DNA from 2 places in the Methyloferula stellata AR4 genome. Region 1 is predicted to be linked to the other one. Evidence: riboswitches for the same ligand, from Rfam matches in the RefSeq annotation. Region 1 holds a riboswitch; the other holds the start of a gene.
What was found. A riboswitch is a leader RNA that binds a small molecule or an ion and turns the genes downstream of it on or off. The one in region 1 is predicted to bind cobalamin.
Positions count from the first base shown of each region.

Region 2: linked by a shared signal. The riboswitch ahead of A3OQ_RS0101930 (CbtB domain-containing protein) and the one ahead of A3OQ_RS0111135 (HoxN/HupN/NixA family nickel/cobalt transporter) in region 1 are both predicted to bind cobalamin.

Region 1 is NZ_ARWA01000001.1:2,280,078-2,285,658, reverse strand. Features, by position in the region: gene A3OQ_RS0111155 (hypothetical protein) at 1-589, shown strand, start outside; gene A3OQ_RS0111150 (hypothetical protein) at 632-823, opposite strand; gene A3OQ_RS0111145 (DUF1491 family protein) at 1,067-1,414, opposite strand; gene A3OQ_RS0111140 (inorganic phosphate transporter) at 1,497-3,107, shown strand; cobalamin riboswitch at 3,293-3,489, shown strand; gene A3OQ_RS0111135 (HoxN/HupN/NixA family nickel/cobalt transporter) at 3,577-4,641, shown strand; gene A3OQ_RS0111130 (M20/M25/M40 family metallo-hydrolase) at 4,743-5,581, shown strand, end outside.
Region 2 is NZ_ARWA01000001.1:378,287-383,867, reverse strand. Features, by position in the region: gene cobN (cobaltochelatase subunit CobN) at 1-1,153, opposite strand, end outside; gene cobW (cobalamin biosynthesis protein CobW) at 1,178-2,212, opposite strand; gene A3OQ_RS0101935 (CbtA family protein) at 2,209-2,943, opposite strand; gene A3OQ_RS0101930 (CbtB domain-containing protein) at 3,011-3,208, opposite strand; cobalamin riboswitch at 3,242-3,451, opposite strand; gene cobO (cob(I)yrinic acid a,c-diamide adenosyltransferase) at 3,507-4,118, opposite strand; gene poxB (ubiquinone-dependent pyruvate dehydrogenase) at 4,379-5,581, shown strand, end outside.

The DNA of each region.
Region 1 (5,581 bases):
GGTGCCGCTCGGCCTCCAATGGGGCAATAATCCGACAGTGACCTTCGCCGAGACCTGCGCCTCGGCGGACGGGCCTTGCGACTACGACAAATTGACGGAGCAATGGATTAATCGCCAAGCGGTGAAGGATCTCGCGACGCCGCCGCTCAGTTTCAACCATCTCGGATTTGGCGGACGCCTCGCTGGGCCCGTCGACAATCCCAAAAGCTCCTGCATGGGCTGCCATCAGACGGCAGGCTTTCCGAGCGTGCCGATCCTTGCCGAATTCTCACCCAATGCGGGCGTGCTGAAACTCGATGCGCAGAAACACCCGGAAGCAGCGCAGAGCCTGCGCATGATGTATTTCGGCAATGTGCCCGGCGGTGCCGTCTTCAGCGATAGCCAGCTCTATTCGGCCGATTATTCGCTGCAGCTTTCTATGGGTCTGCAGAATTTCGTGTCGCTGCGCTGCGCCAAGGATGCGAGCCCGCCGCGTCCTTCTCTTTGCGACCAGTTGAGCGCCTGGACCGAAGCGCAAAAGCGGGGGACGGGTTTTGTATCGATATTCGGCACGCCCGGCTCCGATGGCGCTCCGCTGAAGCAACCATAGGCCGCGACCGGAAGAACGGTCATTGCGAACCAAATGGGTCCGCTACGAGACTTTCTCTGTGTCGGGCCGCCGCCTTGCGGGACGGCGGGAAACCCGTTTCGGCGGCTTCGCCGGCTCACTCATCCGCATATAGCGCACGCCGGGAAACAGAATGATCTCGGCGTCGCCTGACGGTTGCTCACGTCGCCGCTGCTGCGCGGTTTTATTTTGGTGGAACGCAAGAAGTTCGCCCATGTCGCCGTCCGGATTGCCGGCCTGATTCTTCCAGGCAGGCTTAATCTCGACATCTCATGGTTAATGATGCGTCAATTTCCAGAGCGGGATGAGCAAAAGTGTGAAGCGGTTTTGCGCCCGCATCCCCCTCTAAGTCTTTAGAATCGATCACGTTCATGGTTTTGGATCGTTCGATCCAAAACCATCGTGATCTGAGCGAAGTTTCCGCTGTGTGGTTTTTCGGTTGGCTGCACGACCAGCGTTTCAGGAGGCCAGGTCGAGAAACGATCGGCCCTGCCGGTCCTCGACCTCGACGATCCAAAGATCGGGATCGAAGTTGATTTCACGAGCGAGACGTTTCTCGGCTTCGCCCGGCTCGATCCGCGCATCTTTGTGCAACGCGGAAAATAGTCGGTCTTCACCGTCCTTGAGTTCGCTCTGCGGCGCCGGCCCGAACAAAAGCGCCGTGCCATCAAGCAGATCAATTTTGATGAAAATAGCGCCTGCCTCGGCGGCGCCGCGGCGGCGCAAAACCGCGAAGGCGCCCTCGACCGCGCATCGCCGCAAATAGGCCGAAACCCAGATATCGCTACGTAGCCTAGCCGTGCTCATTTACCACTTTATCGGTCATTGTCATACGGGTGTCACCTACACTCGCTTGGAGTCTGCCGCAGCCATTCCGGGGGCATTTTCCATGACATCCATTACATCTGCTGACCTGACAGAACCGAGTCATAAACCTAATCTCAATAGACCGATGGGGATCAAAAGCGTCCTCATCTATATGGCCATCGTTGCGCTTGGGTTGTTTTTCACAGCCTATAGCATCTATGCGGATATCTCCACGGTCGGCACGACGGTCACGACCATCCTGCCCTTCCTGCTCTTGGGCGTCGCCCTCTTGATCGCCTTGGGCTTCGAATTCGTCAACGGCTTCCACGACACCGCCAATGCCGTCGCGACCGTCATCTACACGCACTCGCTCGTACCGGAAGTCGCGGTCGTCTGGTCGGGCTTCTTCAACTTCCTCGGGGTCTTGACCTCGACGGGCGCGGTGGCCTTCGGCATCGTCTCGCTTCTGCCGGTCGAACTGATCCTCCAGGTCGGCTCGGAAGCAGGCTTCGCCATGGTCTTTGCCATGTTGATCGCCGCGATCATCTGGAACCTCGGCACCTGGTGGCTCGGCCTGCCGGCATCGAGCTCGCACACTCTGATCGGCTCGATCATCGGCGTCGGCGTTGCCAATGCCCTGATGCGCGGCCGCGACGGCACCTCGGGCGTCGACTGGGGCAAGGCGACCGAAATCGGTTATGCGCTGCTTTTGTCGCCGCTCTTCGGTTTCTGCGCTTCTGCTCTCTTGCTCCTGGTCATGAAGTTCCTTGTCCGCAAGCCTGAACTTTATCAAGAACCTAAAGCGACTGGGGCTCCTCCGCTCTGGATCCGTGGCCTTCTGGTTTTGACGTGTACCTTGGTTTCGTTCTTCCACGGATCCAACGACGGTCAGAAGGGCATGGGCCTCATCATGCTCATCCTGATCGGCACGGTGCCGACCGCCTATGCGCTGAACCGGGCTCTGCCCGAATCGCATGTCGCGGCTTTCACGGAAACCTCGCTCGCGGCCTCGAAGGTCGTCGACGCCAAGGCCGCCGGGTACAATGTCATCGGCGATCCGCGTCCGGCCGTGACCGGCTATATCACCCGCCATCATATCGACGAGGGCACCTATCCGTCGCTCGCCGCTTTGATCCGCGATATTTCGACCCAAGTCAGCACCTATGGCTCGCTTGCCAAAATCCCGGCAGCCGCCGTCGGCAATACGCGTAACGACATGTACCTGACCTCGGAAGCCCTGCGCTTCCTCGCGAAGGACAAGCAAGCGGATCTCTCCGCCGACGACGTCAAAGCGCTGAATGCCTATAAGAAAGAGCTCGACTCCTCGACGAAATTCATCCCGACCTGGGTGAAGGTCGCCGTCGCTCTCGCGCTCGGTCTCGGCACGATGATCGGCTGGAAGCGGATCGTCGTCACCGTCGGCGAAAAGATCGGCAAAACGCATCTGACCTATGGCCAGGGCGCCGCCGCCGAACTCGTCGCGGCAGGAACCATCGGCTTGGCTGATGGATTCGGCCTCCCTGTCTCGACCACCCACGTTCTGTCGTCGGGCGTCGCCGGCACGATGATGGCAAACGGCTCGGGCCTTCAAGTCTCGACGCTCATGAGCATCGCGACCGCCTGGGTTTTGACCCTGCCCTGCGCCATCATGCTCTCGGGCGGCTTGTTCTTCATCTTCCGCCACCTGTTCTGATTTCTTGACCGGAACGAAAAATTTAAAGCCGGGCTCAACGAGCCCGGCTTTTTCTTCTTCTTCGCCGCGACCCATCGGGGTTGGACCATCATACCGATCATGATTCGTGATTGCCGAACCGGCCATTGCGCCTTTTTCGTTCGCGCAGACGCCTCTGATCTCAATTGCCAAAAGCTGCGCGCTTCGCTAGGAGTCCCCGCGATGGTTCCCTTCGGGGATCAAAAGGGAACACGGTGCTGGCAGAAATGCCTCAATCCGTGACTGCCCCCGCAACTGTAAGCGGCGAGATCGATGCCAGCCTATGATCACTGGGCAAACCGGGAAGATCGGCATCCGTCAGAGACCCGTGAGTCAGGAGACCTGCCATCACCCGTGCAGCCGATCTCGGGCGGAGGTGTACCGATGGTCCATGGTTTTTGCGGCGTCACCCGCGATCGCGCTGTTTTCTCCAACAGCATGCGAGGGTGTCATGCCTGGATTTGTGACCCGTATTCTGAACGAAGGCGACGCTGATCTGCGCCGTAGATTGATTGTCATCTATGTTGTCTTGATCGGCGCCAATGTTCTTGCTTGGCTCTGGGCATTTGTTGTTCTGCATCAGCATCCCTTGCTGCTCGGCACGGCGTTACTCGCCTATACGTTCGGTCTGCGGCATGCGGTCGATGCCGATCATATCGCGGCGATCGACAACGTCACGCGTAAGCTGATGCAGCAAGGCGAAAAGCCGGTCGGCGTGGGCTTTTTCTTCTCGCTCGGCCACGCGGCCGTCGTTGTTCTTATGTCGGTCGGGGTTGCGTTGGCCGCGTCGGCAGTCAGCTCGCATTTTGACTCTATGAAGGCGTTCGGCAGTATCATCAGCACCAGCGCGTCGGCGCTATTCCTATTTGCCATAGCCCTCATGAACATCGTGGTGCTGATCGCAGTCCATCGCACATTCCAGGCCGTGAAACGGGGCAAGCCCTTTGTGGCGGATGATTTAGACCTTCTGCTCAATAACCGGGGTTTTCTCGCCCGCATCTTCCGTCCTCTCTTCGGGTTTGTGACCCAAAGCTGGCACTTGCTGCTCATCGGTTTCCTGTTCGGGCTTGGTTTCGACACCGCGACCGAGGTTGCGTTATTTGGCATTTCCAGCGCACAGGCGACCAACGGCGTGTCGTTCGGTACGATCATGGTGTTTCCGGCACTTTTCACAGCCGGCATGTCAGCGGTCGATACAACGGACGGCGTGCTCATGCTTGGCGCTTACGGTTGGGCTTTCGACAAGCCCATTCGCAAGCTTTATTACAACATGACGATTACCGCCGTTTCCGTGATCGTCGCACTTATGATCGGCGGCATCGAGACGCTTGGACTGGTCGGAGACCAATTCAAAATGGAAGGTCCTTTCTGGGACTTCATCGGCGCTCTCAATGAGAATTTCGGACTGCTCGGCTATATCATCATCGGCATTTTCATCCTGAGCTGGCTTGCCTCGGTGCTGATCTATCGGATCAAAAAATATGACGAACTGCGTGTCGGGATCGGCACGCCCTAAGGGAGGCCGACAACGATCGCATCTGGCACTTGCGGTCTCCGCCAGCCTGGCTAAATACGGGCTAGCATATCCATCCGTCACAAAAATCAAGGAGATCGCCCATGGCCTCGCTCGATAAAGTCCTCGCCAAGATCGACGCCAATCTCGATGCTTCCCTGGGCCGCCTCTTCAAGCTGATCTCCATCAAATCGGTCTCGACGGACCCTGCCTTCAAGGCCGATTGCGCCGAGGCCGCCCTATGGGTCGCGGGCGAATTGAAGGGCCTCGGTTTCGAGGCTTCGGTGCGGCCGACGGAAGGCCATGCCATGGTGGTCGCCGACGCGAAGGCATCTCGCCCCGATGCCCCGCATTTCCTGTTCTACGGCCATTACGACGTGCAGCCGGCGGATCCGCTGGAGCTTTGGGAAACCCCGCCCTTCGAGCCGCGTCTCGCCGACACGCCGACCGGCAAGCAGATCATCGGCCGCGGCGTCGCCGACGACAAAGGCCAGCTTATGACCTTCGTCGAGGCTCTGCGCGCCTTTAAGGAGACAGGCGAGCTGCCTTGCCACATCACCATCCTGCTCGAAGGCGAGGAAGAAACCGGTTCGCCGTCACTGCCGGGCTTCCTCGCAAAGAACAAGGACGAGCTCAAAGCCGATCTCGCACTCGTCTGCGACACGAGCATGTGGGATCGCAAGACACCCGCGATTACCACCATGCTGCGCGGTCTCGTACTGGAAGAAGTCGTGATCCGCGGCGCCGACCGCGATCTGCATTCGGGGATGTTCGGCGGCCCGGCGATCAATCCGATCCATGTGCTCTCCCGCATCATCGCCGATCTGCATGACGACCAGGGCCGCGTGATGCTGCCGGGATTCTACGATGGCGTCGCCGAATTGCCTGAGGATATCGCCGCGCAATGGCGCCATCTCCCGTTCAACGAAAAAACGTTCTTGGG
Region 2 (5,581 bases), 1.9 Mb from region 1:
GCAGCACGACATTCATGGCAAGATCGGCGGCGCCGAGCCCGCGCAGGCTTTGGTACCAGGCCTCGCGAAAGCTTGTCGCGAGTATGGCCTGAATGACCGGCGCGTCTGCGCCATCGAGCACGGAGCCGCCCGCGTCCTTGCGGCTCGAAAAGCCAGTCGTGTTGAGGATAACGTCAGGCCGGAATTCCCCGATCAGATGCGCAAGCGGTTCGATGACGGCGGCGTCTTTGAGACTCGTTACATAAACCGCCGTGACCTCGAAGCCGCGTTCGCATAAAGCGTCGCGCAAGGCGGCTATGGGTGCCGTATCGCCTGCGAGGTGAAAGGCACGATAGAAGACGATGAGTGCGCGGGGCTTGTTGTCGTCTCGGCCGTGCGCCGCGCGATACCAGATGCCGAAGGCCGGAACTTCGGCAGACTCGCGCCATTCGGCAGGGCGCCCGAGCCGTGTCGAAAGCCAGCCGAACAAGGCTTCCATATTGTCCGGGCCGCCCGCCTGAAACCAGGCCCAGATGCGCCGCAGATCCGCGATATCCAAAGTTGAAGCCGCGTCGAGCCGTGGATCTTCCATGGCATCGCCCGGGACCACCGCGAGATCGAAGCCGTGGCGCTTCGCGGCCAGGCTCAATTCGTCTATGCCATAGCGCCAATAATCGAGGCCGCCGAGACAGCGCACGAGCACGAAGCTCGCGTGCTTTGCCACTTGTTCAAGATAAAGATCGACCGAAAACGGATGCTGCAGAGCGCCAAGGCTGGCGAGGCGAAGCGTCGGTTTTTGCACGTCGATGGGAGGAGAATTCCCCTCATGCTGAGGAGGCTGTGCAGCAGCCGTCTCGAAGCGCGAGGGGACCTTGAAAACAGCGGGTTCAATTTGCTTTTCGCTTTCCCTCGCCCTTCGAGACGCCGCCAATTGAAGTCGCGCTTGCGCGACTTCAACATCAATGATGTCGATTTCGGATAAATCCGAAATCGATGGCGGCTCCTCAGGGTGAGGGAAAGGGGACCCATGATCCATCTGCGTATGAACCATCGCCGCCAGCGACAGATCGGAATCGGTAAAAGACAGAAACACGATTTCGGCGGGCGTCTGGCCAAGATCGACCGCCGGGACGTTTTCGTCCAGCGATCTGATCTGTTCGGCCAGGATATGCATCCGGTGTCCTCATCCTCCCTGCGGTCAAGCCGCGAGCGCGCGCAAAATGGCGGCGCGATCGAGGCCCTTTTCGCCGATGACGACGAGACGGCTGCGGCGTGGCTCGCCCTGCGCCCAGGCGCGATCGAAATGCGAGCGAAAGCGCGCGCCGACACCCTGCACCAGAAGCCGCATGGGTTTGCCCATGACTTCGACAAAGCCCTTGATGCGCAAAATATCATGCGCCGCGACGATTGTCTGAAGTTGCGCCAGCAAAGCATCCGGGTCTCGCGTCGCGCCTATGTCGACGACGAAAGAATCGAAATCGTCATGGTCGTGCTCCGTCTCGGTGTCGTGATGTGAGGGACGATTGGCGAGGTCGTCTTCCGCCGCGGCCATGAGGCCGAGCAGAACCGCGGGATCGATCACGCCGTCGCGAGTCGGCACGATTTTGACCGCGCGCGGCAGGCTGGCCGTGATCTCGGCGAGGACCTTTGTCTGCGTCGCCTCGTCCAAAAGGTCGGCCTTGTTCAAGACGACGAGATCGGCGCAGAGCAATTGATCTTCGTAGACCTCTTCGAGCGGGTTGTCGTGATCGACGGCCTGATCGGCTTCGCGCTGCGCCAGCACGGCAGCGGGGTCATCGGCGAAGCGCCCGGCCGCCACGGCGGCGCCATCGACGACGGCGATGACACCATCGACCGTCAGCCGGGCTCTTACGCTCGGCCAGTCGAAAGCCTTGACCAGCGGCTTCGGCAAGGCGAGCCCGCTCGTCTCGACGATAATATGTTCGGGGCGTTTCTCATGCGAAATGAGCGCTTCGATCGCAGGCAGAAAATCATCCGCCACGGTGCAGCAGAGGCAGCCATTGGCGAGTTCGACGATATTTTCTTCCGAACAGCTTTCGATTCCGCAGGCGCGCAAAATCTCGCCATCGACGCCGATGTCGCCGAATTCATTGACGATGAGCGCGAGCCTGCGGCCCTTCGCATGTTCGAGCACATGGCGGATGAGCGTCGTCTTGCCGGCGCCGAGAAAGCCGGTGACGATCGTGACGGGAATCTTGGAGAATGTGTTCATCGGCTCGCTTCCATTTCGGCAGGCGAGCCCATGCGCATCCAGAAATATCCGACGCTGACGCCAACGATCACCCAGAGCGCGGCATGGACGACAAGCGAAGAGGCCGTGAATTGCGCCGCGAGTTCGGCAGGGGCCGTGCTGACATAATTATGCGCATGCGGCGCGCCGATCGCATGCGGCAGAAGCACGAGGACCAAGCCGCCGAGCCGCGCCCAGAGTGGCGTCGCGCGGAACATGAGATAGAGTCCGAGCGCCGTTGCGAAGGCGGTCGCGATCCACCAGATCTGCCGTGACTCAAGCGCCGCGCCGGCACTGCCCGGCAATTCCGGCGCAAGGCCCAACCCTGTCGCAAGGCCAGTCGCCGCGAAGCCGCAGGCGGCCCAGGCCAAAGCGCGCATGGGCGTGATCTCTTCGCCCGCCAGCAGCATGGCGGCGAGCAGAATCAGCGCGAAGCCGATGGCGGTGACGATGGTCGCGACGGAGGTCGAGAGAGTCCGTTCGAGCCCGTCGGCGGGCGACCATTCTTTCGGCTGGTCCTGTGCGGCATGATCGTGATGATGATCGCCGGCGCCATGATCATGTACCGCCGGTGTCGCGGCGGCTTCGGCCGCTGTTTCATAGACCTCGGCCGTCAGAATCAGCGGGACGGTGATGAAATGTTGCAGGATGGCAAGGGCCAAGCCTGCGACGAGGCCGGCCAGCAAGCCGGTCGAAAAAACGCGCTTCAACATGAGAGCCCCTCGATTTCCGGCGCATGATCTTGGTCCGAAAAGTCTGTAACTTTTCAGAATCATGCACCTAATGGCAGGGGAAGTTCATGCCGTGGCGCCAATCATGCGCCGCATTGTGAAGAAGGCTCGGATGGGCGAAGCCCATGGCGTAGACGAGCGCGCTCCCGGCGACAAAAGCCACAAGGGCGGCTTTCAAAACCTCGATACGGGCGGCGGGCGCCGCAGCGGCAAGTGTTTGATCCAGGCTTTGGTTTTGGGTGTTCATACGATCCTCCGTCCCGCCCCACCGGCAGTCTCAGGGTTATAGGGCTCGATGGCAGGTCTCCTGGCTCACGGATCGACATCGCATACGACCTTCCCAGTCTCTTAAGACCAGTGGCTTTCGTATCCGACTTCCCGTTCACAGTTGCGGGGGCAGCTACGGATTGTCCGCACCGGTCTTGGGGACCGATCCGGCCGCATTCCCTTTTCACCTTCTGAATGAAGGACCATCGTATGATCGAATTGTGGGCGCGGCGACCGCGGAAGTCAATCTTTGGGGCGGCCCGCTCCAGAGGCACGGATCAGAACTCGATTCCGGCCTGCGCCTTCACGCCTGCCTGAAAATGATGTTTGACGAGCCCCATCTCGGTCACGAGATCGGCGATGGCGAGAAGCTCCGGCTTCGCATTGCGTCCGGTGACGATGACATGCAGATCCGGCCTGCGCGTTTCGAGCGCGGCCAGGACATCGGCCAGGGCCAGATAATCGTAGCGTAGCGCGATGTTCAATTCGTCGAGAACGAGAAGCTTGATGGATGGATCGTCCATCAACTCGCGCGCCTTGGCCCAGGCTTTTTGCGCCGCGGCGACATCGCGGGCGCGGTCTTGCGTCTCCCAGGTGAAGCCCTCGCCCATCGTGTGCCAGGAAATGAGATCGGGAAAGCGCGCCAGAGCGGTACGCTCGCCGGTTTCCCAAGCGCCCTTGATGAATTGCACGATGCCGACGCGAAACCCATGTCCGAGCGCGCGCAGAACAAGGCCGAAGGCGGCCGTCGACTTGCCTTTGCCCGTACCAGTGTTGACGATCAGCAGGCCCTTTTCGGCAATCGTCTTCGACGCGACTTCGGCATCTTGCAACGCCTTGCGCTTAATCATTTTTTCTTTGTGCCTTGCGTCGGCGTCGCTGTCGGTCATCGCGTCTCGCGTGAAATCGCCGCCTGACGGCAGCCTGTTGTGCGACATCTAGCACATTTGAGGCAAAGCCGTTCCATCCCGGTGGGGCGCCGGCGCCGCAGCGGCCAGGACCGCGCGTTTCGGCCGGATCGGCTCTCAAGAACTCAAGCGCCAAAACGCAACGGCCAAAACTCAACGGCCAAGGCTTCGCATTGCCGCTCAGCGCTCTATCTCTTCCTCAGCCGCGCCCGAGCGTCGCGCGGGAGTGAAGGAGCATAAGCATGAAGACGGTTGCTGATCAATTCGCCGAGGTCCTCGCGGCCGCTGGCGTTCAGCGCATCTACGGCATCGTCGGCGATAGCCTGAACGGGTTCACCGATGCCATCCGCCGCCAAGGCAAGATTCAATGGCTGCATGTCCGGCACGAGGAAGTCGCAGCCTTCGCTGCGAGTGCCGAAGCGCATCTGACAGGCTCGCTTGCCGTCTGTGCCGGAAGCTGCGGTCCCGGCAATCTCCATCTCATCAACGGGCTCTTCGATTGTCACCGCTCCCGCGTGCCGGTGCTGGCGATCGCCGCGCATATTCCCTCCGCCGAGATCGGCTCCGGCTATTTTCAGGAAACCCATCCCGAAAACCTGTTCAAGGAATGCAGCCATTATTGCGAGCTGATCTCCAGCCCGAGTCAGATGCCCCGCGTCGTCGAAATTGCGATCCGCGAAGCCGTCGGCAAGCGCGGTGCCGCGGTCATCGTGATTCCCGGCGACGTTGCGCTTCACGAGGCGGTCGAAGCGCCCGTGCCGACCTTCGCGAGCCTGATTCCATCCGAGCCCGTGGTCGTGCCGAAAGAAGCCGATCTCAAGGCGCTCGCCAATCTCTTGAACGGGGCTGGCCGCGTGACGCTCCTTTGTGGATCTGGCTGCGCTGGCGCGCATAGCCAGCTCCTGGCTTTGGGCGAAAAGCTGAAGGCGCCGATGGTGCATGCGCTCAAGGGCAAGGAATATGTCGAATGGGACAATCCTTACGATGTCGGCATGACTGGGCTCATCGGTTTTTCATCCGGCTATTTCGCGATGAACGATTGCGACGCGCTTTTGATGCTCGGGACAGATTTTCCCTATCGCCAATTCTATCCGCAAGGCACGGCTAAGATCGCGCAAATCGACATCAGGCCGGAGCAGCTCGGCAAGCGCGCGCCGATTGATCTTGGCCTTGTCGGCGAGGTCGGCGCGACGCTCGATGCGCTCTTGCCGCTGCTCACCGAAAAGAAAGAGCGCAAACATCTCGATCAGGCGATAGGCCATTATAAAAAGGCGCGCGAAGGCCTTGATGAATTGGCCAAAGGCGTGCCGGGCAAGAGGCTTGTGCATCCGCAGCAGGTGGCAAAGGCGATCAGCGATTTTGCCAGCGTGGACGCGATCTTCACTTGCGACGTCGGCCTGCCGACGGTGTGGGCCGCGCGCTATCTCGCCATGAACGGTGCGCGG